Regions from separate parts of the Thalassotalea montiporae genome, predicted to be linked through region 1. Evidence: predicted binding sites of a transcription regulator. Region 1 holds the regulator's gene; each other region holds the start of a gene.
The links. The regulator FNR, encoded in region 1, switches genes on or off when oxygen is low (the NO sensors DNR and NnrR bind a similar motif). The targets are predictions, from matches to a motif close to TTGATCTAGATCAA.
Positions count from the first base shown of each region.

Region 1 (10,365 bases):
ACCGCGCCATTCATACCGCGACTTGCCATTGCTACAATCAGGAATAAACCAAGTGCCGCCATCAACGCCGGTAATGAAGTAATATCGCCAAGGTTAACTAAAGTTGCTGGGTTATCTACGATAATGCCAGCGCTTTTTAAGCCGATAAAAGCGAGGAATAAACCAATACCGGCAGCAATACCATAGCGCAGTGATTGTGGAATACTGTTGATAATCCATTCGCGAATTTTGAAGATGCTCAGTATCACGAAAATGATACCCGAGATAAACACGCCACCAAGCGCAACTTGCCAGCTGTAACCCATCTCAAGGACGACTGTGTAGGTGAAAAAGGCGTTTAGGCCCATGCCCGGTGCAAGGGCAATTGGGTAGTTGGCGAAAAAGCCCATAATAAAACAGCCAACCGCTGCGGCAACACAGGTTGCGACAAATACGGCGCCGTGATCCATACCGGCATCGGCTAACATAGCGGGGTTAACAAAAATAATGTAAGCCATTGTCAGGAATGTGGTGATTCCCGCAACTACTTCTTGGCGAACGTTAGTTCCGTGTTCTGTAAGTTTGAAAAGTTTTTCTAACATCATGGGTTGCTAAGCTTAAAGTTTGGGCCAATTCATTGGCGTTAAAAAGAAAGCGTTCAATGTCCTAGATGCTGTTTGCGTAAAATGAGGCAAAAAGCAGCGCATCAGGACATACTTATTCGTTAAATAATCCGTTAATTTTTCTAAACAACTTTTCTAAATAGTTTTTACAAATAGTGTTTAGACATTGGAAACGTCGATAATCATTGAATCGTCTATGTTGCTATCTAACGAATTGGCAAGCTCTGTCGCTAAATTGGTAGACGAAACAGTTTCTTTTGAAAAGTCATAAGCTTCGCGTGGCGCGCTGCGATCAATTGGCAGATTGGCGAAGTCAAATAGCTCAGTATCGGCTAATTGGCTTGGGCTGACATTTTTCAATGATTTAAATATGTTTTCAATGCGACCTGGGGTTTGGGCATCCCAGCTGCTAAGCAAAGCCTTAATATTTTGGCGTTGCAGGTTTTCCTGAGAGCCACACAGGTTACATGGAATAATTGGATATTCACGTACTTCTGCAAAGGCAATAAGGTCTTTTTCACGAACATAACTTAACGGGCGAATAACTGTGTTTCGACCATCGTCTGCGCGAAGCTTCGGTGGCATAGCTTTTAGCTTTGCACCAAAGAACATATTTAAAAATAAGGTTTCCACGATATCATCCATGTGGTGACCAAGGGCAATCTTAGTTGCACCAATTTGCTCAGCAAACGAATAAAGCGTGCCGCGACGTAAACGCGAACACAAACCACAAGTGGTTTTACCTTCCGGAACTTTTTGTTTAACAACCGAATAAGTGTCTTTATCGATGATGTAGTAGGGGATATCAAGTGATTCGAAGTAGTCGGGTAAGATGTGTGCTGGAAAGCCCGGTTGCTTTTGATCCAAGTTAACGGCAATCACATCAAAATTGATCGGTGCTGACTTTTTTAAGCTAAGCAAAATATCAAGCATGGCAAAAGAATCTTTGCCGCCACTAATAGCTGCCATAACAACATCGCCTTCTTCGATCATATTGTAATCAGCAATCGCTTTACCGACTTTACTACGAAGTCGCTTCTGCAACTTGTTGGCTTCAAAGATGGCCTTTCTGTTATCTGCTTCAGTCATACCAAAAAACTACTCAAATAATTGGGCGCGTATTATATAGCTAACTGGTATAAAAGATAAGTAAAAATAACCAACAGTAGCATTCTTTTTAGCGACTGTTGGTTACGATTTTGTTAATGTTTTTGGTAACTTACCGAGCGGTCAGCTTTGGTTTTGGTGTTTTAATATTTTGTTTTATATTCGTTATATCAATCTGTGTATGACTCAGCAGCTAGCTTTGTAGCGGTGAAATATAGCCTGCTGGTTTTAACGCCAAGACATCACAATTCAATCGGTCAATAACATGTTCAGCAGTATTACCGATTAGTGCTGCTGACAATCCGGTACGACCAATTGTCCCTAAAATGACCAATTCGGCATCAAGTTCTTGTGATAGCTCGTCAATAACATCTTCCGGTAGACCTTCTTTGATATAGGTATTGGCGGTATCGATGCCGTATTTTTCAGCATGCGTTTGCATTGATTGTTGATGATGCTGCAACATGGTGTCGTTGTATTGGCTGGCATCAAATTCGGGGATTTCGATGGCAATGTTGACCGGAGTGCCAGGAAAAGAATTAACTAAATGCACATTAGCGCTAATTAAATCAGCAAGGTGTTTGGCTTCTTCTGTGATGATGCTATTGAGCGATTGGTGCTCACCTTCATCACTACCGACATTAACCGCCGCTATAATATTGCCGTTTGCTGGCCATGAATGGTCTTTAACCAATAATAATGGGCATGGGCATTTACGTAATAAATGCCAGTCAGTTGGTGTGAAAATCACGGATTTGAGTTTGTCGTGCTCGTGCGTACCTTTGATAACAACGTCATAGCCATGCTCTAACACTTGGTCAATAACCGCTTCAAAAGGTCTGTTATGCCAGATCACTTTGATGTCGATGTCTTTTTCAGAAGCGCCTAGCTCCTTTATACGTTCATCAATCCACAACATACGATCATTGATCACAATTTGCCGCATGGATTCACGCTCGTCGCTAGAGAGCATAGTCGTCATTTCGTATGAAAAATCGAAAATGCTCAAAAACGCTGTGATTTTGCCTTGCGTTTTATCAGCAAGCTCAATTGCCCGACTTAAGGCTTTTTGTTCTTCAGTTGTTGGGTCAACTACGACTAAGATTTTTTGATACGTTTCCATGCTCGGTACCTCGCTGATTCAATAGTGTACAAACAGTGTGCTTTTAATGAGCAAATAATTATTTGTTTTAAATCAATAAATAGGCGCTACTAACCAATTACTTTTAGCTTAGTAGGTAAATGCACTGATGCAAGGTTGTTAGCGGTGAAAACGGATTGTTAAAGGGGAATAAAAATAGAAGCGAAGAAGAAAAAGGAAGGAAATCGCCTTGCTTTACAGCATGGCGACTTCATTTAATCCATCGAGATCATTGATGGTAATTAACTTCCCTTCAACAATGATGAGCTCTTGTTTATGAAAACGATTTAGCAAGCGACTAATCGTTTCAACGGTCAAGCCAATGTAGTTGCCAATGTCGCCACGCGTCATTGTTAAGCGGTACTGGCTGGCAGATAGGCCACGGGCTTTATATCGGCTACTTAACGATGATAAAAATGTTGCTAAGCGTTGCTCGGCATTTTTACGATTAAGTAGTGATAGCATATCTTGATCTGCTCGAATCTCATTGCTCATTAGCCTTAAGACTTGGCGTTTAAGTGCTGGCATCGAATTCGAAAGTTCATCTAGAGTATGGTAAGGGATTTCACAAACCATCGACGTTTCTAATGCTTGTGCAAAACTCTGGTGCTCGCTGCTGGCTAAGGCGTCGAAACCCAGTAAATCACCAGCTAAGTGGAAGCCGGTAATTTGTTCTTCGCCGTTAGAATCAATGGTAAATGTTTTAAAAGTGCCTGAGCGAATGGCGAATAGAGAGTGAAGTGCTTCGCCGTCTTGGAAAATCTTTTCGCCTTTGTGGATAGGGCGCTTGCGGTCGATAATATTATCGAGTGTATCTAACTCCTGCTCGTTAAGGGAAAATGGTAAGCAAAGCTCACTGATACTGCAGTTTTGGCAATGAATATGATTGTTGCTTGCACAGTGACTAGACATGGCGGAATAACCTTAATATTTCCTTGGAATTACGCTCGGTATAGTATTAAAACATCAGCCTGTAAGCAATAAACAATGTATAAAAACCGTAACAGATTAGACCTGTAGCCAAAACGTTTCTAAATGTTCGATTTTGTAGCATATTTTTGACCGAGAAGACGCCAAAGGAAAGGGTGAGCAATGCGGGTAGGGTACCAGCACCAAATGCTGCCATAATCAGTGCCCCTTGGCTAAAGCTACCACTGGCGAGCGACCATGTTAGCGTTGAGTAAACTAAACCACAGGGTAACCAACCCCAAACAGCCCCCAAGCCAAATGCTTTACGTTTGTTATTTACCGGCAAAAAGTGTTTCGCTAACGGCGAGATAAATTGCCAAAGCTTTTTACCGGCTTGCTCAACCTTCGCCAGTAACATAAACCACTGGCCTAAATACAAGCCAAGTAAAATTAGAAAGACGCCTGACAGTAGTCTTAAACCCGTTAGCGGTACACCGAAGTTTTTTGCCGTAATTGAGCCGGTAAAACCGACAATACCGCCGATTAAGCTATAAGAGAGGATACGGCCTAGATTGTAGCCTGCTACAAGTGAGAACTTTTGCTGGTTTTGTCCGGCAGGAATGGCCGACAACAACATACCAGAAACGCCGCCACACATGGCAATGCAATGGCCTGCACCGAGCAGGCCAATAATAAATGCCGAAAATAGATCGATGTTCATTAACGCTTATTGCTAGTGTCAGATGATGTGCCAGATGATTGCTCTGAAGCTTCGGTATTACTTACTTCGGTATTCGCTGTCTCATCTTTCAACTTTTCATCATCGAATAAGATGCTTAAACCTTCTTTTTCCAAATCATTAAATTGCTCGGTTTTTACCGCCCAAAAGAACAAGTAAATGCCGACAATAAGCAGGATGATAGCTATGGGAATTAGTACGTAAATTACACTCATTTTTTCAATAATCGCAACGAGTTAGTGATAACCAATATTGAACTGGCTGACATGCCAATTACCGCCATATAAGGCGTAATGTAACCGCAAACGGCTAATGGCAGTACAATAGCATTATAGCCAAATGCCCAGCCATAATTTTGCCAGATAATACGGCGAGTCTTTTGTGCAACATGACGCAATACCGACAATGACGTTAATCGGTTGTTAAGTAAAATCACATCAGCGCCACTTTTTGCGACGTCTGTACCACCGCCCATGGCAATGGAAACGTGTGCTGCGCTAAATACTGGTGTGTCGTTTACACCATCACCGACCATAGCCACAGTATGATCACTTTGCAGTGATTTTACCTTTTCCATTTTCTCGTGCGCACTCAGGCTCGAATGCACGTGGTCTATTGGTAGTTGATCGGCAATTTGTTGGCAGCCCGCACTGCTATCACCTGACAGCATATACGTTGTCATCGCTTTCGCTTTTAGCGTGCTAAGCACACTTTGGGCGTCTTCACGTGCGCTATCGGTGAGATAAATAGCGGCAACTAGCTTGTCGTTAACCATCACAGCAATTTGTGCGTCGTCACAATTTAACTGTTTTGCCTGACTGCTGTCGGTAATTAACCAACTGACTTTACCCAGTGAAATTTCATCGTTATCTACTCGGCCTGTAACACCGAGCCCTGGATGTACTTTAATCTCAGTTGCGTTAATCGCAAAGTCGCGATACTGGGTAAATGCTTTAGCAAGTGGGTGTTGAGAATGAGCTTCCAGCGCTGCTACCAAGGTTAATAGTTGCTGTTCACTATAGTTTTCATCAAAGCGCTTAAGCTGGGTTACTTGAAACTCACCTTGAGTGAGCGTACCGGTTTTATCAAACGCGTAGGTGTCAACTTCTGGAATCGTTTCCATCACATGGCCTGATTTGATCATAATGCCATCACGATTAAGGCGCGTAGTGCCGCAAGTGAGCGCGGTTGGCGTGGCAAGCGATAATGCACAAGGGCAGGTAGCAACTAACACGGAAAGCGTGATCCAGAACGCTTCACTTGGCATATGTTGCTGCCAGTATAGTGCGGTGCCTATCGCGGTTAGTAAAATAATAGCAACAAAATACTGAGCGATTTTATCGGAAAGTTGGGCGATTTTAGGCTTGTGCGCTTGCGAAGACTCGCTTAATCGGATCAGTTGGCTTAAAAAGGTATCACTACCCGGTTGTACAACATTGGCAACTAGATTGCCATCGCCATTAATAGTACCGGCAAATATATTGTCACCAATTTTTTTCGCCACAGGACGCTGTTCACCAGAGAGCATGGCCTCGTTAAAGTGGCTATCGCCGTGTTCAATAACACAGTCTGCCGGTACGGTTTCGCCCGGCTTAATCATCACTTTATCGCCAATTGCTAATGATTTAGCAGCAACATACTGTTCTATATCGTTGACGAGTTTAGTCGCCGTCATTGGCATGAGTTTCAATAAATTGGCAGAGACTTGCGCGGCACGAGAGCGAGCGCGAAACTCTAAAAACTTACCAATGAGCAGTAAAAAGGTGAACATGGAGACAGATTCAAAATAAACCTCACCTTGCTGACTAATGGTCGCCCACGCACTGGCAAAAAAGGCCAGCAGTATGGCGATAGATACGGGCACATCCATTGATAAGCGTTTTGATTTCAACGCATTAATAGCGCCGGTATAAAATGGCAGCGCACCATAGAAAATAATAGGCGTGGTCAGCAGTAAGCTGGTGTAGCGAAGATACACTAGATTGTGCTCTGACATATCAGAGAACGCACCGAAATATAAACCAACGGCAATCATCATCACTTGCATCATTAAAATGCCAGAAATGCCTAAGCGTTTAATAAACGTTTTGCTTTGCGCTAAGTTTTGTTGCTCAGCATCGCTCGCTTTAAAGGGCAGGGCATGATAACCAAGTCGTTCAATTTGTTCTATAATCTTACTGAGCTTAATGTGATCATTTTGCCAGTGAACCGAGGCACGTTGGGTGGTGGCATTAACCGAAATGTTACTGACACCACTAATTTGCTCTAGCTTCATTTCGATCAGCCACGCACACGCGGCACAGCTAATGCCATCAACCGTTAAGATGGTTTCTCGAGTATTACCGTCTTGATGTGTAAATTCATGCTGGAGATTATCATCATCGAGCAGTTGATTTCGTTTCAACTGCTCTGGTACTAGTGCCGTACCTTTGGGGGCATTTTCGGTGCGAAACTTGTAGTAGTCGGTAAGGTTATTTTCAACGATAGTTTCGGCAACCGCCTGACAACCAGCACAACACATGGCTTGTGATTGCTGATCAATCGTCACAAATAGCGAAATACCCTTAGGAATGGGCTCGCCGCAATGAAAGCAAGGATCTGACATGTGTACGTTATTATTGAGCTTGTGCTGGGTTTGGTATTAACTCAATGAATTCTTCTTGTGGTAATGCAACTGTTGCTTGCACTTTCCAGTTGTTTTCAAAAGATGATAGGGTAACACGCCACTTGCCAGATACTGCTTCTTCAAAGCGGTGTCTGAAATCACCATTGCCGTCAGGCGTTAGCGCTAAGTAAAAATCTCTTTCTTCTAGCGTTGGGTGATAGAAATTGGCATTAATGACTGGAAATTCTTTTTCAATGCCGAGTGGGCGAATAACTAATTCATTATCAGAAAGTTTTAAGCCGAATTTCATGCCAAGTTTTTGAGCAAGCTTAACTTTAGACACCTCAATATTAATTGCCTTACCCTTTTTATAGTAGTCACCTACCACTAAGTCATCGGGGTCGGTGTTTGCAATAATCACGGTAGTGATACCTGCGATCACCGCAGATAAAGGTAGGAAAAAGACTAACCAAGCCCACGGTTCTTTATACCAAGGAGTTTTCATTAATTTATTCTACAGTCTAGTTACGACAAATAAGGACAATATTGTAGCGTTTTTCATCGTCGGTCTCTACGATTTAATCGAAAATTTAAGATCTGGGTCAATAAAATCTAACCGCGCAATTTCATGAGCAACATCTATAAAAAGAGTGACTTAGGTTTGCGAGTAATCTATGTAGCTCCTATGAAAACGTTCTGGTGAAAAACGGTTAGGTGTTGAAAGCCCTTTTAAATAAAAGGCTAGGAGTGTGGGCATTAATAGGGCATAAAAAAACGCCTTGCTAATTGCTTAGCAAGGCGTTTTTAAAATGAAACTTGTGTTTAATGATTACTTATTAGATAAGCTGTAAACGTAAGCACTGATAACGTGAATTTTCTCTTCGCCTAGGATATCCAACCAAGCTGGCATTACACCGGCACGGCCATTGCGAATAGATTCTTCAACGGCTTTTTGTGAGCCACCGTATAACCAGATGTTGTCGTTAAGGGCAGGTGCACCAAGTGCGATACCCATAGCATTGCTGCCTTGACCTTCTGGACCGTGACATGCCGCACACATTGCGAACTTAGGCGCTGCTTTTGCTGCGTCTTCAGCGTTAACTTCACGGCCACTCAAGCTTAATACGTAAGCTGCCATTTCTTTAACACCTTGCTCACCACCTAGTGCTGATTTCCAAGCCATCATACCATTAGCCTTACGGCCGTGGATTAATGAGTGCTTGATGTCAGCTGGTGTGCCGCCGTATAACCAATCGTTGTCCGTTAGGTTAGGGAAGCCAGTTGTACCGCGTGCGTCAGAGCCGTGACATTGTGCACAGTTTTGTAGGAACAAACGTTGACCTACTTTACGTGCTTCTTCGTCACCAGCTAAATCTTCAATGCTACGCGCTGCGTATGCTTCAAAGATTGGGCCGTATTTTTCGTCAGCTTGCGCTACTTCACGGTCGTACTGGTTAAGTACACCAGAATCTGACTTTAAGTTAGCAGCAGTTAACGCTTTTGACTCTTCGATGCTCATAATACCTTGGTTAGATGACTTCCAGCCAAAAAGACCTTGCCAGTTACCTAAACCTGGGTAGAAAAGTAAGTAGCCGAAGCCCCAAATGATAGTAATTAGGAAGAATGTCGACCACCACTTAGGAAGTGGGTTGTTTAATTCTTCGATACCATCAAATTCGTGTCCCATTGATTCGCCTTCAGGGACACCAGCGAAGTTCTTTAAACACCAGCGTAATAATAGGTAACAACCTACTAATGTTCCTAGTGAAAGAACTGTAATCCAAATACTCCAGAAGCTAGACATTATTTATTAGTCTCCTGTTTGTTTACCTCATCTTTGTGGTCTTCTTCGAAAATAGAGTTCGCTGCTTGGTCAAAAGACGATTTGCGACTCTTGCTGTAAGCCCAGACCACAATGATGATAAAAAGTGCCAATATTAGAAGGGCAATTAACCCTCTTAGTGTTCCATAGTCCATGGTGATTACTTCAATGCGTGACCTAACGACTGAAGGTAAGCGATGATAGCTTCCATTTCCGTTTTACCTTGTACGTCAGAACGTGCATTTGCGATGTCTTCAGCTGAGTAAAGTGGAATAGGGTTGCCATTTTCATCTTTATGGCCACGGTTACGAGTTAACATGTTGAACGTTTCTAACTTCTTCGCAGTTAGCTTGCCGTCTAACGTGTTCTCTTCTAACCATCTGAATGATGGCATGTTTGACTCTGGCACTACCGAGCGTGGGTCGATTAAGTGAGCACGATGCCAGTCATCACTGTAACGGCCACCAACGCGCGCTAAATCAGGACCAGTACGCTTAGAACCCCATAGGAACGGATGCTCCCATACGTGCTCACCAGCAACTGAGTAGTGACCGTAGCGTTCAGTTTCTGCGCGGAAAGGACGGATCATTTGACTGTGACATACGTTACAACCTTCACGGATGTAAATGTCACGACCTTCCATTTCTAGCGCAGTGTATGGACGTAAGTTAGTTACCGGCGTCGTTGTTTCTTTTTGGAAGAATAGTGGGGTAATTTCCACTAAACCACCAATACTGATCGCCATAATCGTAAAGATGAAGAACCAGCCAACGTGCTTTTCAACTTTTTCGTGCTTGTTTTGCATATTATTAGCCATGATAACGCTCCTTAAGCTGCTTCAACTTTCTTAAGGCTGCCGTTTTCAGCACCTATGGTTTTTAACATGTTGTAGATCATGATACCGAAACCAGCTACAACCAATACACCACCTAAGAAACGCATAAAGTAGAATGGGTAAGAAGCCGTTAAGCTTTCAACAAAGCTATAAGTTAACGTACCGTCAGTATTAACTGCACGCCACATTAAGCCTTGCATTACACCTGAAATCCACATTGCTACGATGTATAAAACGATACCCGCAGTGTGCATCCAGAAGTGGATGTTGATTAAGCGAACGCTGTACATACGCTCTTGGCTAAATAACACTGGAATTAAGTGGTACATTGCACCAATTGAAACCATTGCAACCCAACCTAACGCACCTGAGTGAACGTGACCAACAGTCCAGTCAGTGTAGTGAGATAGTGCGTTTACAGATTTAATCGCCATCATTGGGCCTTCAAAAGTAGACATACCGTAGAAAGACAATGAAACGATTAGGAAACGAAGAATAGGGTCATTACGTAGCTTGTGCCATGCACCAGACAACGTCATGATACCGTTGATCATACCACCCCAAGAAGGAAGGAATAATACAACAGACATTACCATACCTAAGCT
Region 1 is NZ_JBQRUO010000008.1:84,839-95,203, forward strand. Features, by position in the region: gene ACSLUR_RS17485 (NCS2 family permease) at 1-581, opposite strand, end outside; gene ttcA (tRNA 2-thiocytidine(32) synthetase TtcA) at 762-1,691, opposite strand; gene uspE (universal stress protein UspE) at 1,903-2,832, opposite strand; gene ACSLUR_RS17500 (fumarate/nitrate reduction transcriptional regulator Fnr) at 3,046-3,762, opposite strand; gene ACSLUR_RS17505 (sulfite exporter TauE/SafE family protein) at 3,809-4,480, opposite strand; gene ccoS (cbb3-type cytochrome oxidase assembly protein CcoS) at 4,480-4,713, opposite strand; gene ACSLUR_RS17515 (heavy metal translocating P-type ATPase) at 4,710-7,103, opposite strand; gene ACSLUR_RS17520 (FixH family protein) at 7,114-7,608, opposite strand; gene ccoP (cytochrome-c oxidase, cbb3-type subunit III) at 7,933-8,907, opposite strand; gene ACSLUR_RS17530 (cbb3-type cytochrome oxidase subunit 3) at 8,907-9,080, opposite strand; gene ccoO (cytochrome-c oxidase, cbb3-type subunit II) at 9,086-9,730, opposite strand; gene ccoN (cytochrome-c oxidase, cbb3-type subunit I) at 9,754-10,365, opposite strand, start outside.

Region 2 (10,365 bases), on a different contig from region 1:
TTCATTGGTTGATGAAGCAATTGAAGCGTATCCAAACTTAGCACTGCGCAACGGTAAAGGTGCGCTAAACGTTAAATCTAACGGCAACTCTTTTGAAGATGGTCGTGGCGAAGGTTCATTTTGTGCCGACAATGGTGCGCAAACGCTTGGTTTACCTTGCTACAATGCGGCGTTTGAGCCAAGCCAAGCCAATATTCACTACTTAAGCGTAGCTGCAGTAAATGCCAACGGCTTACACACAAGCTATTCGCAATCAGGTGCTAATACTATGGTCGCAGCACCAGCAGGTGAATTTGGTCGCTACGATCCAGCGATGGTTACCACTGACCAAATGACCTGTATCAATGGTTACTCAGGTTTCAACGGCGGTACTATTGCCGCGTGGAGTAATTTCTTTGGCGAAGCATTTGCGGCTAGCCAGCTGGCGTTTAACTACCCAGGTCATCCAGAAAATGCGACCTGTAACTACACTTCAACCTTCAATGGTACTTCTTCAGCAGCACCAAATGCATCTGGTGTTATTTCATTAATTCTGTCTGCGAATCCAGCATTAACATGGCGCGATGTTCGCCACATTTTAGCGTCTACCAGCACTATGAACGATCCTCAAAATGAAGCGGTCGAAATCGCTATTGGCGAAGGCTCATTCATGGCGCACGATGCTTGGATTGAGAATGCAGCAGGTTTCAATTTCAACAACCTATATGGTTTTGGTCGTGTTGATGCCGGTAAAGCCGTTGAAATGGCGAAAAACTATGCTGAAAACTTAGGCGACTACGTTACAACAGATTGGGTTGGAGCTAACGATTTATCAACAGATATCCCTGATAACAATGCCACTGGTATTGTGCAAGAGATAGAGATGATCGAGGACATTACCATCGAAGGTATGCAGTTCTCTTTTGACATTAGTAACGAAGAGATGGGTTTCGGATACCTACTAGAGGATGGCACTCCAGTGCAAACTTCTGCTGGTAACGATATTGCCATTGAAGTTATTTCACCTGCAGGAACACGCAGCGTATTATTATCTTCTAAGCAAGCTATCTTCTACCCTGCTTTCTCTTTTGATGTAGGTTTCCAACCTGGTTACGTGCTTAAAGACGCAGTATTCTTGTCAAATGCTTTCTATGGTGAAAATGCCAAAGGTACATGGAAAATCAGAGTGCTAGATACAGGAAATACTAACTTCGCGTTATCTGGCGGTACTGACAACAACCTTGAAGTTGCGGCTATTGTTAACAACAATGTAGATAGTAAGCTTGAAGCCGTATCGGTTAGAGCATTCGGACATGCAGCGCAATAAGAAGGACAATATAATGAAATTAAATAAGTTAATTATGCTAGGTGCTGTCGCTTTAGTGTCTAACGCTGCACAAGCAAACATTTCAATTGAAGATCAATTATCACAGTCGGTTTCGAAAACAGCGACGCTAACACAGCAAACAAAAGCAGAATTTGGCGCGTACAAAGTTGAGCCGGCGTTACAGCTAATACCTGCATCAATTGCAGATACCAAAAATGTTGTTGCCGCCAAAGGTGCTATGTCTGTTGTCACTGGCAACAGCAGCGATATTGTCAGTAAAGGTTCAGTGGTCAGAAATACATTGACCAATGAATTAACAACACTGACAGGTAATATTATTGTGTTGTTAGCAAAAGACGCTGACGCCTCTGCAGTAGCTGCCCAAGCAGGTATGAGAGTGGTCTCAGTATTTCCAGGTACCGACCTAGTCGTATTTGGCGCAATACCAGGTAATGACTTAGTTGATGCATTTAACAGCTTAAATGAGTCTTCACTTGCTTTATCTAGCAAGGTAGAAGTAACCGACACATTGTTCACTGCGCAATAATCGTTACATAAATTTAAGTGCTCACATTACCCGTGAGCAATAACCAACAAAGCCCTGTCGACTGATAGGGCTTTTTTATTCCTGCTTTTCTATATCTAGATTTAAAAATCTCTCTTACAACATCACGCAGTTTTTCCAGCTATAGCTGTTATTCATTTCCTATATTAAACTTTTCATAGCTTAAGTGCTTTTCTTGGTACTTTGATCTGCTTAGCACTGTGATCTGTTTTGTTTTGATCATATAAGTTCAGGTGCCTCAATAAAGTATCTTCGTCTATTAAAATAACAACAGGCAAAAAATAATGCGTCTCTTTATTTTATCTCTAATTTATATACTAACTTCGTTTACTCCTGCTCTTGCCGATACCAAGCCATCGATGCTTACCGGCACTTTGGTCGTCGTTAACAAAAGAGGCGATGACATGAGCTTTATCGATCTAGCGAGTCGACAAATAGTCGCAGCTAGAGCCACAGGCAAAGGTCCGCATGAAGTGGCGGTAACAAAAGATGGTAAATGGGCAGTAGTCACAGATTATGTCGGTGGCAATAGCTTGTCGGTGTTTGATATCGCAAACGCCCAAAAAGTCAGAACAATAGATTTAAGCGACTATCCAAGGCCGCACGGCATTTTATTTCTTGCTGATCAACGACGTGTTGCAGTATCAGCAGAAGCCGCGGATGCTGTGGTCATTGCCGATATTTTTAGTGGCAAAATCACACATGCCCTCAGCACTGAGCAAAAAGGCTCGCACATGGTGGCACTAAACGGCGCAACCGATAAGGTTTACACCACCAATATGCAATCCAATACGGTCTCTGAGTTATCCATTCCCGACGGTAAACTACTTAGACAAATCCCCATGCCAAAAACACCAGAAGCAATCACCATTAATGCCAGTGGCAGTGAGCTTTGGGTGGGTAGTAACCAAGACGGATTGGTTACCATCTTTGACACTAAAACAGGTAAACAAATCAAACAATGGAAAGACTACACCTTTCCTTACCGCGTTTTATTAAGCCAAGATGAGAAATATGCCGTCATCCCAGATTTTCGCCAAAATACACTCGATATTATTGAAGTTGAGAGTAAAACACGGGTCAAGCGAGTACAGTTTCCAGAAAAAACCACACCAAACGGCGTAATTTTCGCCCCAGATCAGCGAACTTTGTTTATGTCTGCATATGACAAAAATAAAGTATACGTAATTCAAGTACCCAGCGGTAAGGTGTTGTTCGAATTGCCAACGGGTGATGGCCCTGACGGTATTGGCTACTCACCATATACACTTAGCCGCTAACCCCCCCTCCCAGAAAGGTAGCCAAATATTGAGGTATCGATATAAGGAGGCGCTAAAGCAAAGTGAGCTACGGTAAGGGTATAACTAAATACGTTTTGTGTTTAAGCTAACCTAAATAGACCAATCACATTTAAGTTTACTGATATAAGTAAACTTAGACATAAAAAAAGGCTCAGCCATAAAGCTGAGCCTAAAAACGCCCCGTCGGGGTGGCTGGTGTAGACTTCCAGCACACCCGATAAGTCCATCTTAATCCTTTTGATAAAACATTTTATTGACTTATATCAAATTACCTTTACAATTTTCAGAAATTACTGAAAATTCAGAAACTGATAAACACTGAAAAATGTTGGCAGCATAGATACGGGCAACTGTAACCCAGTTATGCAAAAGGATTCCAATAAATAGTGTTGCATGGTTAATCAGATAACTGCGGAGTAGCGGCTAATGAAAGTGTCATCAATGACTCAATCGTTAATTCTTCACTTTGGTGAAATGGGCTCGAAATGGGGGTTAAATCGCACCCTAGGTCAAATGTATGCCCTGATTGTGTTGACCGAAGCACCACTTAATGCCGACCAAATTAGTGAGTGCCTACAAATCTCACGCTCCAATGTTTCTATGGGTTTAAAAGAGCTTAAATCGTGGAACTTGATCAAGTTACAGCATATTCCCGGTGATAGAAAAGAGTATTTCTCTGCACCTAGCGATGTTTGGGAAATTGCTCGCACTTTAGTGGTTGAACGCCGTAAACGCGAGCTTGACCCAACTTTATCTATGATGCGCGATGCCTTGTTGCAAGAGCCTGGTAACGACGCCGATCGCTATGTACAAAAACGTGTGCAGGAAATGCATGATCTGATGGAAATGGTCACCCTTTGGTCAAATGAGTTGCAGGGCATGTCATCAGACAAACTGGCCGCACTGCTTAAACTCGGCGAAGGTATCGGCAAACTCATTGATATGAAAGACAAGCTATTACCCAATAAAAAAGCTTAAGCGCGTAATGGGCAAACAATGGCTAAGTAGATAAAGCATCAAAGACTAGCGCACAAGCGACTAACACCAAAAGCGTTTGCTTAAAACACAGGCTCAAAACATAAGCTAAGAAGCGCAAACAAACTAATTCCGATAAAGATCATCTCCCCCTTTTTCCCAGTTTAGACAGGGTTATGATCCTTATCACAGCAAAGCTGCCCGTAATGTTCAGCGTTGCGAACAACCAAGCTGAGTATGCAGGCCTGTATTGTAGGCTGATGAGCAAACAAAGTCGGGCTGTGTGCCGCTAATGTGTTTTGGCATGCCTAATTTGCATAGCTAATTCGCATAGCTAGTTCGCATAGCCAAGATACTTCATGCTCATACCTTATTAGGTGTTGGCTCGGTCAAGTTGAAAAGAATTCGTTTAGCTAATGCGCCCAAGGAGGTGCTTATGTTTGCTTTTAATCCACTTGCCTATATCAATCTGGCCTTTATCGATTTGGCTGCTGAAACTGGCCTGATGTTGTCGCGAATTCAATTTGCCGCCAACATCAGTTTTCATATCTTATTTCCAACCATCAATATCGCTCTGTGTTGGATTCTCGTTTTCTTCAAATGGCGCTACAACCGCACCCAAGATGATGCTTGGCTGCGCGTATATCGGTTTTGGGTGAGGATCTTTGCACTAACATTCGCCATTGGCGTGGTCAGCGGCATTACCATGTCTTTTCAATTTGGCACTAACTGGCCCGGTTATATGGAAAAAGTCGGCAATATCGCTGGCCCTTTATTGGGCTATGAAGTAATGACCGCCTTCTTTTTGGAAGCCTCCTTCTTGTCGATCATGCTCTTTGGCATGGACAGAGTCTCGAATCGCGTACACACCATAGCAACTGTGCTAGTCGCTGTTGGCACTAGCCTATCGGCCTTCTGGATTTTAGTGCTCAATTCTTGGATGCAGACGCCCGCAGGTTTTGAAATGATCGACGGCGTAGCCCATGTAACCAGCTGGTATGAAGTGGTATTTAACCCTTCTATGCCTTATCGCCTTGCCCATATGCTACTAGCTTCGGCACTGACCGCAGCCTTTTTGATTGCTGGTATTTCCGCTTATCGCTTGATTAAAGGGGATCAAAAATCGTCAGTAAAATATGCACTTAACTTTTCTGTGCTGCTGGCTGCCGTATTGATGCCACTGCAAGCTTTTGTTGGTGATTTACATGGCTTGAATACCTTTGAACACCAGCCAGCGAAAGTCGCTGCGATGGAAGGGGTATGGCAAACTGAACGCGGTGCCCCGCTACTGTTATTTGCCGTGCCAGATGAAGTTGCGCGCACTAATCATTTTGAAGTCGCCATTCCAAATTTAGCTAGCCTGATTCTAACGCATGAAATTGACGGTGAAATTCGTGGCCTAGATGAATTTAAAGGTGAACATCCTCCCGTCGCCCCAGTGTTTTACAGCTTTCGTTTAATGATTGGCATCGGGCTATTAATGTTAGCCATCGCTTGGCTCGCTACTTATCAGTTTGTTTATAAAAAACGCTACCCAACATGGCTACTAAAAACCACCGTGGCCATGACCTTTTCTGGCTGGTTAGCAACACTTGCTGGCTGGTATGTCACAGAAATTGGCCGCCAACCTTATCTAGTGTCAGGTGTACTGACCACTAAAGAAGCTGCCACAGGCATTGCCCCAGAAAATATCGCCTTATCGCTGATCTTGTATTTGCTGGTTTATGGTTTCTTATTAATTGCTTATATCAAGACCTTGTTTGTGATGGCAGATCGCGCCGTTAAGCTTGAAGCGACAAACCCTAAATTGGCAGATATGCAGCAAGCAGATAGCCCTAGCGAAGCTTTAAATGAAAAACTAAGCACGCCAGCAAGTGCCCAATAATTCACCATACGATTTAGTATCAAAAAGTTGTAAAGGAGTTTGTGATGGAGTTTGTTACAGAAAGCTCAACAGTAAACTGGTTACCTATGGTGTTTATTGCACTCATGGGCTTGTCGTTTCTGGTGTACGCCATTTTAGATGGCTATGACTTAGGCGTCGGCGTATTGCTACCCACCGACAAAGCGGCCGCCAATCAAGCAGCACGCGACAAAATGATCTATTCAATTGGCCCGTTTTGGGATGCCAATGAAACTTGGTTAGTGTTAGCCATTGGCTTAATGCTGATCGCATTTCCCAAAGCCCATTCGATTGTGCTGCAAGCTTTGTATTTACCCACGGCACTTATGCTGTTTGGCTTAATTTTACGCGGTGTATCTTTTGATTTTCGCACCAAAGCGCCGAGTAAAGACAAGCATAAATGGGATTTGGCGTTTAAAGCCGGATCGTTAATCGCCACCCTGTGCCAAGGTTATATGCTGGGCCGCTATGTAACCGCGTTTGATGCTAGTACTGCGGCAACCTTATTCGCCCTGCTCTCTGCGATTTGTGTCACCGCAGGTTACTGTTATGTTGGCGCAGCTTGGTTGGTAATGAAAACCGAAGGTGAATTGCAAAAACGTTCGGCAAAATGGGCGATTTGGTCGAACCGTTTTATGGCAGTAGGGATAGTCGCAGTTTGTATAGCCAACCTATCTATTGATCCGGTTATCGCCGACAAATGGTTGGGCTTTCCGCAAGTGTTTATCTTGATCCCATTGGTTATGCTGTTTGGCTTTATGTTTGTCACCGTTGAGCTTTACTTACGCAAAGTGCCGATGGCAGATGATTTTGGCTGTTGGTACCCGTTTGTTTGCGCCATCATTATTTTCACTTTGTGTTTTTGTGGCTTAGCCTATAGCTTCTATCCGTATATCGTGCCAAACCAACTGACGATTTTTGAAGCAGCCAGTGCCCCTGCTTCACTCTTAGTGATTTTCTGGGGCGCGGTGATTGTATTGCCTGTGATTATTGGCTACACGATTTTTGCGTATAAGGTGTTTTGGGGTAAAACCAGTCAGTTAAATTACTAGTTGTTACTACTAAGTAGGCAATTTCTAGAAATAAAAAAGTGAGGGCTAGCCCTCACTTTTTAGTGTCGAAATACCTTATCGGTAGTTAACTCGCTACATTGCGTAATTAATACCAATATACGCAGCGCGATCTTGCGTGTTGTAGTTAACGGCAGTTTCGTAGTTTTCGTTGAATGCGTTAGTAATACGCGATTCAACTGAAAGGTTTGCCGTTACAGGGTAGCTTGCCGTTAAATTAACTAGGTGGTAGCTGTCTAGTTTGACACGACCAACACCAAACACATTGTCTTCACGCTCACCGCGATATTGGTATTCCACATAAAGCGATAAATCACCAATGTTAGTGTCGAACTGGTAGCTAAATTGATCTTTAGCACGACGAATTAACTGCTCGCCCGTCGCCTTGTCTTCCGCATCTACATAACCCGCATTAATCTGGTGGTTACCACCAAAACCTTGGTACTTCGCGGTAAACTCGATACCTGACATTTCCGCTTCATTCACATTGGTAGGCTGGAAGAAGAAATTTGCATCCGGTAGCCAAACAATCAGGTTATCGACATCTGTTTGATACAGGTTAAACGCCATATCAACGTTGGCGTAGTTCGTTTCGAACACTAACTCAATCGTATCTGAAGTTTCCGATTGCAGATCTGGGTTACCAGAAGAGAATTGGCTCGCAGGAAAGTATAAATCATTAAAGCTTGGCGCTTTAAAGCCACTGCCTGCATTTAGCGCAATGCGTGTATCTTCATTGATTTGATAGCCAATGCCTGCGTTGTAAGTGGTTTCTGAGTCAACATTTTCAACATCGTCATGGCGAACCGCCGCTTCAACCGTTAAGTCGTTTTTACTGTACAAGCTATGAGCGTAAAACGCTGTCACATCGCGTTCATCTTCGGCAAAATCAGTCGTACTGTTGAGTTGCTCGTTGTAGTAATCAAAGCCTAAGTTAAACTGTAAAAATGGGAAAACTTGCGCGTGGTTTACCAGTGAAAACTGATCACGGCGTGTTTCAAATACTGTGGTGAAAGCATCAGTACCATCAAGGTAATTTTCCGAGTAATCACGATTTTGACCAATAGACAATGTAGTGTGGTTTTGCACATGACCAATAACTTTGCTGTAAGTACCACGTACTAACCAAGCGTGGTTGCGAGTTTCTGCTTCGTTGGCACCACCAAATGCATTGTCGTATTCATTATCACCTTGATCGGCTCGCGCTAACCAATCAATTGCTAATTGGCTGTTAACTTGCTGCTGACCTTTAATCGCTACCGAGTCATACTCGTAGCCATCGTTGTCATCTTCAGCAGTTTTTAACACGTCAAAGCCATCGCTTTTCTCACGGTTCAAAGTAATGCTAGTATGGCCCTTACCGTCTGGATGTGCGATGCCTGCACCTGCTTTGTACTGGCGATAATCATCAGCACCCACTGTAACACCAGCAATATATTCACTGCCTTCAAGCTGGCGCGTGAAAATTTGAATCACGCCACCAATGGCATCAGAACCCCAAATAGCAGCACGAGGCCCTTTCACTACTTCAATACGGTCAATCAGTTCAGGTGCAATAATTTGCGTGTTGGTTGAACCCAAGCTAGCAGAGCTGACACGAATGCCATCAATCAGCACTAACGTTTGGTTCGAGTTTGTGCCACGCAAGAACAGCGATGAATTTTGACCACGACCACCTTGGTTAGTGATATCAATACCCGGAATGGTATCAAGCACATCATCAAGTGATTTTGGCTGAATTCGGGCGATATCTTCACGCGTGATCACAACTACGCTAGCAAGCGCGGTATCGATATTGACTGGCGAGCGACTGCCCGTCACGGTAATAACTTCTTCATCAGCAACAGAAGGAGTTTGGGCGTAAACGTTGGCATTTACTGTGATGGCAGCGCCGATAGCCACTGCTAATTTGGATAAGTGTTTTATGTTCATATGTCCTCAATTATTGATGCCCACCGCATCAAGTACTGCATTAGTGACTTTATTAAGTCTTTATTAAATTAAAGCTATTTAGGTAATCGGGCTTTATGACTCACAACTAACGTTTAGCTATGAATTGTGGCCATATTACCGTTGCGGGGGCAGCGCTGAACTCTCATCAGCTTCCCCTAAATAACCCTGCTATGTCGCCAAATAACGTTGGCTAAACGGCGTTAACTTTTCTAGTGTTAACGCGAAATTTCTTTATCAGCAATGTACTTGCTAGATGTTGATGTTATTCACGAAAGCTATCGAGTTGCTGACACATATCAGCCAAGCCAACCAGCATATTGCTACTAAAGCGATGCATCACATCGCCATTGGTATGAATAATTTGCTGCTTTTTCACCGCAGGAATTTGCGGCCAATTTTGCCAGCCTGCATCCGGCTGCTTGTTGCCTTCACCGCTGCTGGCATCTGGGATAACAATCACATCAGGCATTGCAACCAAGACATTTTCAACACTAACTTGCGGCGTTTTGGTTGGTGCATTAGCAAAGACATTATTGGCATTGCAGCTAGTCACCAACTGATTTATCCAACTGTCTTGATTAATGGTCATTAAAGGCGTTGACCATAGCTGATAGAACACCGACAGCGCTTGCTTGTCTTGATATTGCGCTTCGATGTTGGTCAGCTGCGTCATAAACTGATCCGCTTTTTGCTGAGCTAATGCTTCTTGCCCAGTAAGCTTGCCAAGCATCACCAACTCTTTGGCAACATCAGCCAGTGCTTTTGGCTCACTAAGCTGCACGTTTAAACCTAGCTCTTGCATTTTGGCTAAGTCTTGCGCCTGATTACCACCCTGCCAAAACAAGATTAAGTCGGGCTGATAGCTAAGTAACCTTTCGATACTAATCCCCGCGTGACCGCCAATACGCGGAATTGCCTTGGCCGCTTCTGGGTGGTTGGCATAGTCAACTGTTGCAACAATGCGATCGCCGGCGCCAATTTCATAGAGCATTTCTACAATATGCGGCGCAAGCGCAACAATACGCTGGGCGGGTTTAGGCGCAGACGTGGTTTCTAAACTAGCGGCATCCAGTACTTTTTCTGCTGCTATTTCTAATGCCATTGCTTGTTCGGCAACCAAGCCATTCAGCAGTACAAAGAGCAGAAAAAAGTAGCGAGTAATTGAGCTTTTCGACAAAATCATAACTTAGTACATAGCTTAGTAATCAAAGCCAACTTGGGCTTTTATACCGGCATCGAATGCATGTTTGACGTTTTTCACTTCACTAACGGTATCAGCCAGTTCCAGTAAT
Region 2 is NZ_JBQRUO010000001.1:158,552-168,916, reverse strand. Features, by position in the region: gene ACSLUR_RS00750 (S8 family serine peptidase) at 1-1,306, shown strand, start outside; gene ACSLUR_RS00745 (serine protease external chaperone) at 1,320-1,853, shown strand; gene ACSLUR_RS00740 (YncE family protein) at 2,276-3,151, shown strand; gene ACSLUR_RS00735 (GbsR/MarR family transcriptional regulator) at 3,599-4,150, shown strand; gene ACSLUR_RS00730 (cytochrome ubiquinol oxidase subunit I) at 4,653-6,032, shown strand; gene ACSLUR_RS00725 (cytochrome d ubiquinol oxidase subunit II) at 6,077-7,102, shown strand; gene ACSLUR_RS00720 (TonB-dependent receptor domain-containing protein) at 7,196-9,052, opposite strand; cobalamin riboswitch at 9,116-9,269, opposite strand; gene ACSLUR_RS00715 (cobalamin-binding protein) at 9,336-10,250, opposite strand; gene cobO (cob(I)yrinic acid a,c-diamide adenosyltransferase) at 10,272-10,365, opposite strand, start outside.
Region 2: ACSLUR_RS00735 (GbsR/MarR family transcriptional regulator) is a predicted target of FNR. The motif match lies at 3,426-3,439, and genes of this name have one in related genera.

Region 3 (10,365 bases), on a different contig from region 1:
GGCTAGGAACACCAAATGGTCGATGCTAGAAATCAAGCTCTAGTCGTAGATAGTGGGAATCGCCAGGCGCTTGTGTTGGGTTTTGTTGTAGATAGCTACGATACGGTCACGAACCTCATCAGAAACTACTTTGCCTTCCAAGAAGTCATCTAATTGGTCATAGCTAAGGCCTAGTGCATCTTCGTCTTTCTTGCCTGGGTCTAGGTCTTCTAAATCAGCGGTAGGGGCTTTTTCCACTAAAATTGAGGGAGCACCTAAGTGCTTAGCTAATTGTCTAACTTGGCGCTTTGAAAGACCAAAAAGCGGCACTAGGTCACATGCGCCATCACCCCACTTGGTAAAAAAGCCTGTAATGTTTTCTGCAGAGTGGTCAGTGCCAATCACTAAGCCGCCAAGAATACCAGCAATGTGGTACTGAGTTACCATGCGGCTACGCGCTTTTACATTACCTTTTGAAAAATCGATTTGGCTGTCACTTGCACTAAGTAATTGTGCACTTTCTAAGGCGCTTAAGGTTTCTTGGTTAATACCATCAGCGCCTGCTTTGATGTTGGTTGTTACCACATTGCTTGGTTGGATAAAAGAAAGCGCAGTTTGAGCGTCTTCTTCATCAGCCTGAATACCATAAGGCAGTCTGACCGCTATAAATTTGTATTCTTCAGTTGCGTGCTCTTGGTTCAACTCGTTAACGGCAAGTTGCGCTAAACGGCCGCAAGTGGATGAGTCGACACCACCACTGATGCCCAATACAAGGTGCTTAAGTGAGGAAGAGGTTAGTTGTTTTTTGATAAAGGCTACTCTGCGCTCTACTTCATATGCAGGGTCGATTTCGGGTAACACTTTCATTTCTTCAATGATCACTTGCTGATTCATTGTTAATCCTTGGTATCAAAAATAGTTAAGCTGAGTGTAACAAAAAGCACAGCGATTTGTGCAGACCATTTATACGTGAAAATAATTCAAATGGTTGAGTTTTCAGCGCTTAGTTATTTTGTTTTTTAATTATCGGCATATAATAAAAACGTAGCTGTAAAAATTATTAAGGCGTGAAAATGAAAAAAATAGAGGCGATTATAAAGCCATTTAAAATGGATGATGTGCGTGAAGCATTAGGCGAGATCGGCATTACCGGTATGACGGTGTCAGAGGTGAAGGGCTTTGGCCGTCAAAAAGGTCATACTGAGCTATATCGTGGCGCGGAATATATGGTGGATTTTCTGCCAAAAATGAAAATTGAGATTGTCGTGGCATCTGACGATGTCGAGCGCTGTGTTAACGCTATTATTGAAAGTGCGCAAACAGGTAAAATTGGTGATGGTAAAATCTTTGTCACTGATGTTGAGCGTGTAATCCGAATCCGTACTGGTGAAGAAGACGAAGCAGCTATTTAGACTCTAACTCTCTTTCCTCTGAGCTGAACAATAAAAAAAAGCTGCATGTGCAGCTTTTTTTGTACCCGTTGGTAATCGAGTGATTAATTATTTAACAATGGGTTATTAGGGTAGTTAGCCGCAATAACTTGCAGTGTGTTACGTTTTAAATCGTCTAATCCTAATGCTTGATAGCATTCAACCATCAGTTCAAGAGCCGCTTCTGTTTCTTGAGTTGGTGCGTAGTATTCAACGATGTAGCGAGCACGATTAGCGGCAGAGACATAAGCCTCACGCTTTAAGTAAAATTTAGCGACTGCAAGTTCGTATTGAGCTAAGCGAGATTTAATCGCAATCATGCGCTTTCTCGCATCTGCAGCATATTTACTGTCTGGATACTCATCAACGATTTTACGTAAATCCTTAAAGGCATCTCGTGATGCGCTTGGATCGCGATCTGAACGGTCAATACCCGCTAAATCTTGGAATAAGTTTTCTTCTGTCGCTACGTTAATTAATGCGCGCATGTAGTAAACATAGTCAACGTTAGCGTGCTTAGGGTTTAATCGTAAAAAGCGATCTGCTAATGCAATGCCTTGCTCAGAATTACCTGTTTTATAATAAGCAAACAATAAGTCTAATTGCACTTGGTGCGAGATAGGGCCAAATGGAAAGCGAGAATCAATAGCAGATAAAATTTGAATAGCTTTTTGATATAAGCCGTTATCAAGCGCTTCGCGAGCGTCAACAAACAATGCTTGGGCGGAACGATCAGGTACTTTTTCAATATCAGTATCAGAAGAAGAGCAGCCAGCAAGCGATACTACTGCGGCTAACACTAAAGCTCTTAAGGTCAATTTATCCATAGACTCGATTATCACTAGGTTGTTTTCGTTAAAATTGTTATGAAAGCCCTAAACAAAAGGGTAAAATGCTTTTCTTTTTTTGTTGAGCAGCATTCTAACTCAGCATTCTTGCCTTGCACAGTGCAAATACTAATTTGATAGCAAAGAGATTTTAATGGCCGAAATTATCCAACATCAAGAAACTGTTCCACAATCCTGCTTAGGAAAACGTTTAGACCAAGCATTAGCGGAAATGTTTCCTGATTATTCGCGTTCACGCTTAAAAGAATGGATTTTAGCGGGTAATGTTAAGTTAGACGGCAAGGTTGTCACCAAAGCGCGCGAAAAAGTGTTTGGTGAAGAAACCGTTGAAATTGATGCCACCATTGAAGCGGAAGTGCGCTTTGAACCGCAAGATATTCCGCTAAACATTGTTTACGAAGATGATGATATTCTGGTCATTAACAAGCCAGCGGACTTCGTGGTTCACCCAGGTGCAGGTAACCCAGATGGCACAGTGCTTAATGCTTTATTACATTACTGTCCTGAACTTGAGCTAATTCCACGTGCTGGTATTGTTCATCGTCTAGATAAAGACACAACGGGGTTAATGGTAGTTGCCAAAACCATTGCCGCGCAAACAAATTTAGTTGATGCTTTGCAAGCGCGTGAAATTACGCGTGAATACGAGGCGATCGCCAGCGGCATTATGACCGCAGGTGGTACAGTAGATGAGCCAATAGGGCGTCATGCAACTAAGCGCACTCATATGGCCGTGACGATGTCGGGGCGCCCATCGGTTACCCATTACCGTGTGATGGAAAAGTATCGCTTACATACGCGTTTACGACTGCGCCTTGAAACGGGTCGTACTCACCAAATTCGTGTGCATATGGCACATATCACGCACCCGCTAGTCGGTGATCCGTTATACAATGGTCGTCCAAGACCACCTAAAAATGCGACGCCTGAGTTACTAACATTTTTGCGCAGTTTTAAACGTCAGGCGTTGCATGCCGCAATGCTATCACTGTATCACCCAATCACGGGCGAGTTAATGACATGGCGTGCCGACATCCCTGATGATTTTGTTGAACTCGTCGAGTTATTAAAAGAAGACACTAAGCTTAACAGTGAGCAAGACTACTAACGCTGGGCAGCATACAGCTAGCCACAAAGTTGCTGTTGATTGGCCGGCCCGCCATGTCACGGCATTTACGACGACTCGCGAGCTTGCTGGCGAGTTGGCGCTGGCCGGTCAATACGATAGCTTTAATTTAGGGCTGCATGTTGGCGATAGCCCAGAACAAGTTAATGCCAACCGAGCAAGTCTTGCTAAAGATTTACCAGCTGGTACAAACATTCAATGGCTTGAGCAAGTCCATGGCAGTAATGTTGCTATTGTCGATCAATATCAAGTGGCACCAATTACCGCAGATGCAGCGATAACACGAAGCCCTAATATTGCCTTAGCGGTAATGACGGCAGATTGCTTGCCTATTTTAATTGCCGATAAGTCAGGGCAAGTTATTGCCGCAATTCATGGTGGCTGGCGACCATTAGCGCAAAATATAATTGCGAAAACTGTTGAAGCGATGAACACACCTGTCGCGCAATTAGTGGCTTGGTTAGGCCCTTGTATTGGCCCAAGAGCTTTTGAAGTTGGCAATGAAGTTAAAAACACATTTGTAAACCTTAACCCGGCAACGGTAGTTGCTTTTCAGGTAGTGCCTCAGTCTGCTCAAAAATACTTGGCGAACCTGCATCAAATTGCGCAATGTCTACTCAGTGCTTCAGGTATTGTTGAGGTAGCCAGCCTGCCTCATTGCACCTATTCTATGGCGCAGCAATATTATTCTTACCGACGCGAAAGCGTCACAGGCCGTATGGCAAGTATTATCTGCCGCAACGATTACTAGTGCTTACGCTGCTACTGTTAGCCCCTCTGCATATTATTAGCTCCTCCAAAGAACCTTAAAAGCTTGTTTTAAATCAACATCGCACCCTACATATACTTGATTTTAGCAGTTAAGCCCCTATAGATAATGTTAGTTTTAAAGCGTTAGCAAATTACAGTGAGCTAAATCACTATCATTTTACACTTGCTAATGCTAACCAGAAATTATCGAGAACCGAGGTTTGTATGCGTTTAGACAGGTTTACTCAGTCTTTCCAATTAGCTATTTCTGATGCGCAATCATTAGCATTGGGGCGAGATCATCAGTTTATTGAACCACTGCACTTAATGATGGCCTTACTAAAGCAATCTGGTAACAGCGTTATTCCTTTGTTAAAAAGTGCAGGGGTTGATGTTAGCTCGCTGCGCAAACAAGTTGATAAAGCGCTTGATGGGCTGGCAAAAGTTCACGGTGTTGGTGGTGAAGTTCAACTTTCATCAACAACCGGTAACTTGCTAAACCTTTGTGATAAGTACGCGCAAAAATTAAAAGACGCTTACATTTCTTCTGATGTGTTTTTATTAGCTGCGCTAGAAGATACTGGCATGCTAGGCCAGATTTTAAAGTCGCTAGGGGCGACAGAAGCGCGGCTCAAAGATGCCATTAAGCGTATACGAGGTGGTCAAAACGTTAACGATCAAAATGCGGAAGATGTAAGACAGGCGCTCGATAAATTTACGATTAATCTCACCGAGCGTGCAGAGCAAGGTAAGCTAGATCCTGTAATTGGTCGTGACGATGAAATTCGTCGTGCAATTCAGGTGCTTCAGCGTCGCACAAAAAACAACCCTGTACTTATCGGTCACCCAGGGGTTGGTAAAACCGCCATTGTCGAGGGTTTAGCGCAACGTATTGTTGATCACGAAGTGCCAGAAGGGCTGAAGAACAAACAGGTATTGTCGCTTGATATGGGCGCACTGGTGGCGGGCGCAAAATATCGTGGTGAATTTGAAGAGCGTTTAAAAGCAGTATTGAATGAGTTGTCTAAGTTAGAAGGGCAAGTCATTCTGTTTATTGACGAGCTACATACCATGGTCGGCGCAGGCAAAGCCGATGGTGCAATGGATGCTGGAAATATGCTGAAGCCAGCACTTGCACGCGGTGATTTACACTGTGTTGGAGCGACAACACTCGACGAGTATCGTCAGTACATTGAAAAAGACGCAGCGCTTGAGCGCCGCTTCCAAAAAGTTATCGTTGATGAGCCAAGTGTTGAAGACACTATCGCGATTTTACGTGGTCTAAAAGAGCGTTATGAACTGCATCATTCGGTGAATATTACCGATCCGGCAATTGTTGCCGCTGCAACACTTTCTCACCGATACATCAGCGATCGTCAATTACCCGATAAGGCAATTGACTTGATTGATGAAGCGGCTTCCAGTATTCGCTTGCAAATGGACTCTAAGCCAGAAAACTTGGACAAATTAGAGCGTAAACTTATTCAGCTTAAACTAGAGCAACGCGCCTTGGCGAAAGATACTGACGATGCGTCAATCAAACGTCTATACGCCATTAACGCAGAAATTAAAGATACGCAGCAGCAATATGACGAGCTAGATGAGATTTGGACGACTGAAAAAGCAGCATCGCAAGGGACGCAAACCATCAAAGCAGAACTTGAACAAGCGAGAATAGATTTGGACTCAGCACGCCGTGCGGGCGATTTGAATCGTATGTCTGAGCTGCAATACGGCAGGATCCCTGAACTTGAAAAGCAGTTAGATTTAGCCAGTCAAGCGGAAATGCAAGAAATGAGCTTGCTCAGTAACAAAGTTACTGAAATTGAAATTGCTGACGTGCTTAGTCGCTCCACTGGCATCCCCATAGCTAAAATGCTGTCTGAAGAGCGTGAAAAGTTACTCAGTATGGAGAATGAACTTCATCAGCGCGTCATAGGCCAGTCTGAAGCCGTTGTTTCTGTCGCTAACGCTATTCGCCGATCACGAGCAGGCTTGGCAGATCCTAATCAGCCAATAGGCTCTTTTTTATTCTTAGGCCCAACAGGTGTTGGTAAAACAGAGTTGACTAAAGCGCTAGCCGAATTTTTGTTTGATACTGAAGATGCCTTGATTCGCGTTGATATGTCTGAGTTTATGGAAAAACACTCCGTTGCTCGACTAGTGGGAGCCCCTCCAGGTTATGTGGGTTATGAAGAAGGTGGCTATTTAACCGAAGCTGTGCGCAGAAAGCCCTATTCGGTAGTGCTGCTCGATGAAATTGAAAAAGCGCACCCTGATGTGTTCAATATTTTACTACAAGTGCTTGATGACGGCCGTTTAACTGATGGTCAGGGGCGAACGGTAGATTTTAAAAATACCGTCATTATTATGACTTCCAATATTGGCTCGGAATCAATCCAAAGCTATAGCGGTGACGAAGAATACGAATTAATGCGAGCCTCTGTGATGGCAGAGCTTAGCCAACATTTTAAACCTGAATTTATTAACCGTGTTGATGATACCGTTGTTTTCCATCCATTAGTCGCAGAGCAAATAGTTGAAATTGCTAAGATTCAAATTGCATCTTTATCAGCGCGTTTAGCACAGCAAGAGCTTGGTTTGCACCTTGACGACAGTGCACTAAGAAAGGTTGCAGAAGTTGGTTTTGATCCTCTATTTGGCGCTAGGCCATTAAAACGTGCAATTCAAACAGATATTGAAAACCCTATGGCGCAGCGTTTACTGGCAGGAGAATTTGAAAAGGGCCAGAAAATCGTTGTTCAATTTGCTGATGACAAATTTACTTTCACTACGGAATAGTGATGTTTTTGATTGTTTTAGCGCAAGAAGAAAAGTGTAAATGTAGATAACTTTCCAGTGAGTGATTTTAGGTCGTGCTTTTAGGTAATGGTTTTAGGTAGTAGCTTGGTAGCTGCTACCTTTTTGATGATTGGTTACTGCTGTTAACTGAATAAGTTATCGCAGCTAAATTGCATTAGCTATTGTCGTTATCATCACAGTAAATTTCGACGTGTTGTTTATTCAGCATACGCTGTTCTTGCTTTTCCTCTGGCGTTAGTAAACGAGAGCTGCCGTCTGGTTCTTTTAATAAAATTCGTTCAAAACCACCAAGCAATTTCAAATTAACTTGTGCTGCTTGGCAGTTCTTTTCAATTAACTCTGAAGCCTGGCGGGCACGTTCGAGCTCATTCTTGGCTTCTTTTTGTGCTTGCCTTTCTGCCAACCAATCATCAACAAATGAGTTTTTTTCACCGTCAGGAACTACTGGCGCATAAGCAACGCGGACATCGACTTTGGCAAAATCTTTATCGTTAGGATGCTGGTGACTAAAATGCACAATATTGTCTTTATCAACCCAGCGGTAAACAGTTGTATCTTGAGCGTTTCCTGACATTGTGAATAACAGCAGGCAAAGTGTTGGAATCAACTTGTACATAATTAAGGCCTTTTACTAGCAAACTTCCCAGCCAACAGCATTGAATAAAGTTTAACCCATCTTAAACATTAAGTTGATATATTGACAGCGTTTTTTCTGACCTCTGACTCACTGCACGCAAAGCTGTAAGTTGATTAATTATCAGTGTTGGGATTGCACAGTGAACATCCCCGATGTTTTGAGCTTACCGTGCCTATTTGAATTAATCTGTTACTAAATTTACGTAATGCGGCGCTAAAAGAGATGTGCTAAATTAGCTGTTTTTATCAGACAAGGACATTTCTCGCTTATATGACTTCGCCTAATGCTAATGTGAACCAAAGCCGAGGTATTTATTTATTGCCGAACTTATTAACTACGGCAGGCTTGTTTTCAGGGTTCTACGCGGTTGTTTCGTCAATGAATAATCATTTCGAAGCTGCTGCAATTGCTATCTTTGTGGCAATGATTTTTGACGGGCTAGATGGCCGAGTTGCTCGTATTACCAATACTCAAAGTGAATTTGGTGCCGAGTATGACAGTATGGCTGATATGGTTTCTTTCGGCATCGCCCCTGGGTTAGTGGCCTATAATTGGGCGCTCTCTGGTATGGGTAAGTTTGGTTGGCTTGCGGCTTTTGTCTTTGTTGCCGGTGCAGCGCTTCGCTTAGCACGATTTAATACTCAAGTAGGGGTTGCGGATAAACGTTATTTCCAAGGGCTAGCAAGCCCAGCAGCAGCTGGTGTTATCGCGAGTATTGTTTGGGTCGGTACGGAATATCAACTAAACGGCCAAGACTATGGCTTTATTATGGGTTTATTGACCATAGTTACTGGTTTATTAATGGTGAGCAACTTTAGGTATAACAGCTTTAAAGAAGTCGATTGGAAAGGAAAGGTCAGCTTTATTGTGGTCTTACTGATTGTCTTGGTCTTTGTGGTTGTCGCCTCTAGCCCTGCTGAACTGTTAATGGCAGTATTTGTTTTGTACGCATGTTCAGGCCCAATAACAACGGTTCGCTCAGTGAAAAAGCTTAAATTAGAGCATGTAGTTGGTGACGAAGATCATGACGCTGACTTTGATAGCAAAAAGGCTACTGTAAATAATAACCAAGCAGCAGATGATGCTAGCAGTATGACTGAGCAAAAATAACTTGCCGTTTTGACTGCGCTAATCACTAAGTTTATTGATTAGCAAAGCTTAATAACATAAAAAAACGCCAACTTAATGTTGGCGTTTTTTATAGGTAGTGTTTTTGTTTCACCGGCTTTGACTTGAGGATTTGTCTAGCTAACGTCACCTAAAATATGATTACAGGCTATCTAATTGGGAATAGGTAGACTTCAGGTTAAGCGATTGTGCTTAAGCTTTTATATCCAAGCTTCTTTACTTGGCTTTGATATCTAGGCTTTCATATCAAGACTGCTTAGCCCAGCGTGTTTCTTACCTTTATTATCGTACGTCATTGAAGAGCGATTGTGACGCTCTAATAGGGTCGTCTTCATGCGCTCAACGGCAAGTTGTGAATGAGTAATCACTTGGCCATTGATGATATTGAGCTCTTGACAACGGAGCAGGGTAGCTTGAATTTCTTTAAGCGAATCATCGAGCAGGTTTTGCGCTTTGTCCGCCAAAAACTGTGGATTTTTGCTGATATTAGCGTCTAACCCTTCAATCGCTTCAAGCAATACCTTTTTTTGTTCGGTAAGCGTATTTAAAGCCTCAGGGTCTCGTTGCGTGAGCAATTCTTTTTCGTCAATTAACAACTGCTCTAGAGCAGTCAGTTGTTCTAGTTGTTTATTAAGTAATTGCTGTGAGACGCTTGAGCTCATTGTTATTCTCTATAGTAAATCAAATTCAAATTTGGCGATGCTTTGCGCTAACTTTTCCGCATCTACCTTGTAAGCACCTGATTGAATTGCTTCTTTTAGTTGATCAACTTTTCTTTGATTCACTGGTGGCGCATCACCGTTTTTCTTTTGGATATCGTTCAACTGTCTTGCTTGCGGTGTTAGTGACACTGAATCTTGGCTAACTCTTGTCGCCTGAGATGTGTTAACCGCTTTTTGGTCGACTTGGTTCTTTACGTCGTTCTGTTGCTGCTGCACAGTACGATTAACTTGATTGTTATTATTCAAGTTGTTGATATTAATAGCCATTTCTTACACCTGCATGTTGTGTATTACTCATTCTATAATATTATCGGCCAATTACTGAATTTCTTTATCATTATTTACAAATTAATGGTCACTTTATTAACGCCACTTACTCGGCCGGTAACGAGTTTACCAGAGCGATTATTTTTAACTCGCACTTTATCGCCAACGTGGCCATTGGAAACTGATGTTCCCGATGTTTTTATACTAAAGGTACTACTGCGAGCGATGAGTGTCACATTATCCCCTTTGCATACCGAACAAACGTGATTAGGCGATATTGCCTTACCCTTCACAATGTTGCGTTTGGCTTTTGCGCCATAGAGACTGTTTACGTCGCCTATGGCCTCACCGCGCAAGCGTTTTTCATCAATGTAAGCAATTTGGATATTATCAGGGGTTAGCATGCTGCCGCGGTCGATTGCATATTTAGCAACTACTACCGGGGCATCTATCGTCACTTTCACAGGAACATATAGATTCCAGGGGCTTGATCCCTCGCAAGTTATTTTAACATTTACGTTTCTACTGTTATGAATATCAGGTATATTGGCCTGCAAATTCTGGTCACAAGGTTTGATCACTATTCTAGGGTCGAGCTTGGCGGCAGTAACGGAGACTTTACGATTACTAACATGTGTGAAGCTATCCTCAACTG
Region 3 is NZ_JBQRUO010000001.1:909,879-920,243, forward strand. Features, by position in the region: gene nadE (NAD(+) synthase) at 40-873, opposite strand; gene glnB (nitrogen regulatory protein P-II) at 1,053-1,391, shown strand; gene bamD (outer membrane protein assembly factor BamD) at 1,475-2,236, opposite strand; gene rluD (23S rRNA pseudouridine(1911/1915/1917) synthase RluD) at 2,391-3,365, shown strand; gene pgeF (peptidoglycan editing factor PgeF) at 3,349-4,134, shown strand; gene clpB (ATP-dependent chaperone ClpB) at 4,359-6,935, shown strand; gene ACSLUR_RS03935 (DUF4124 domain-containing protein) at 7,111-7,572, opposite strand; gene pssA (CDP-diacylglycerol--serine O-phosphatidyltransferase) at 7,864-8,703, shown strand; gene ACSLUR_RS03945 (flagellar protein FlgN) at 8,955-9,383, opposite strand; gene flgM (flagellar biosynthesis anti-sigma factor FlgM) at 9,393-9,710, opposite strand; gene flgA (flagellar basal body P-ring formation chaperone FlgA) at 9,785-10,365, opposite strand, start outside.
Region 3: clpB (ATP-dependent chaperone ClpB) is a predicted target of FNR. The motif match lies at 4,198-4,211, and genes of this name have one in related genera.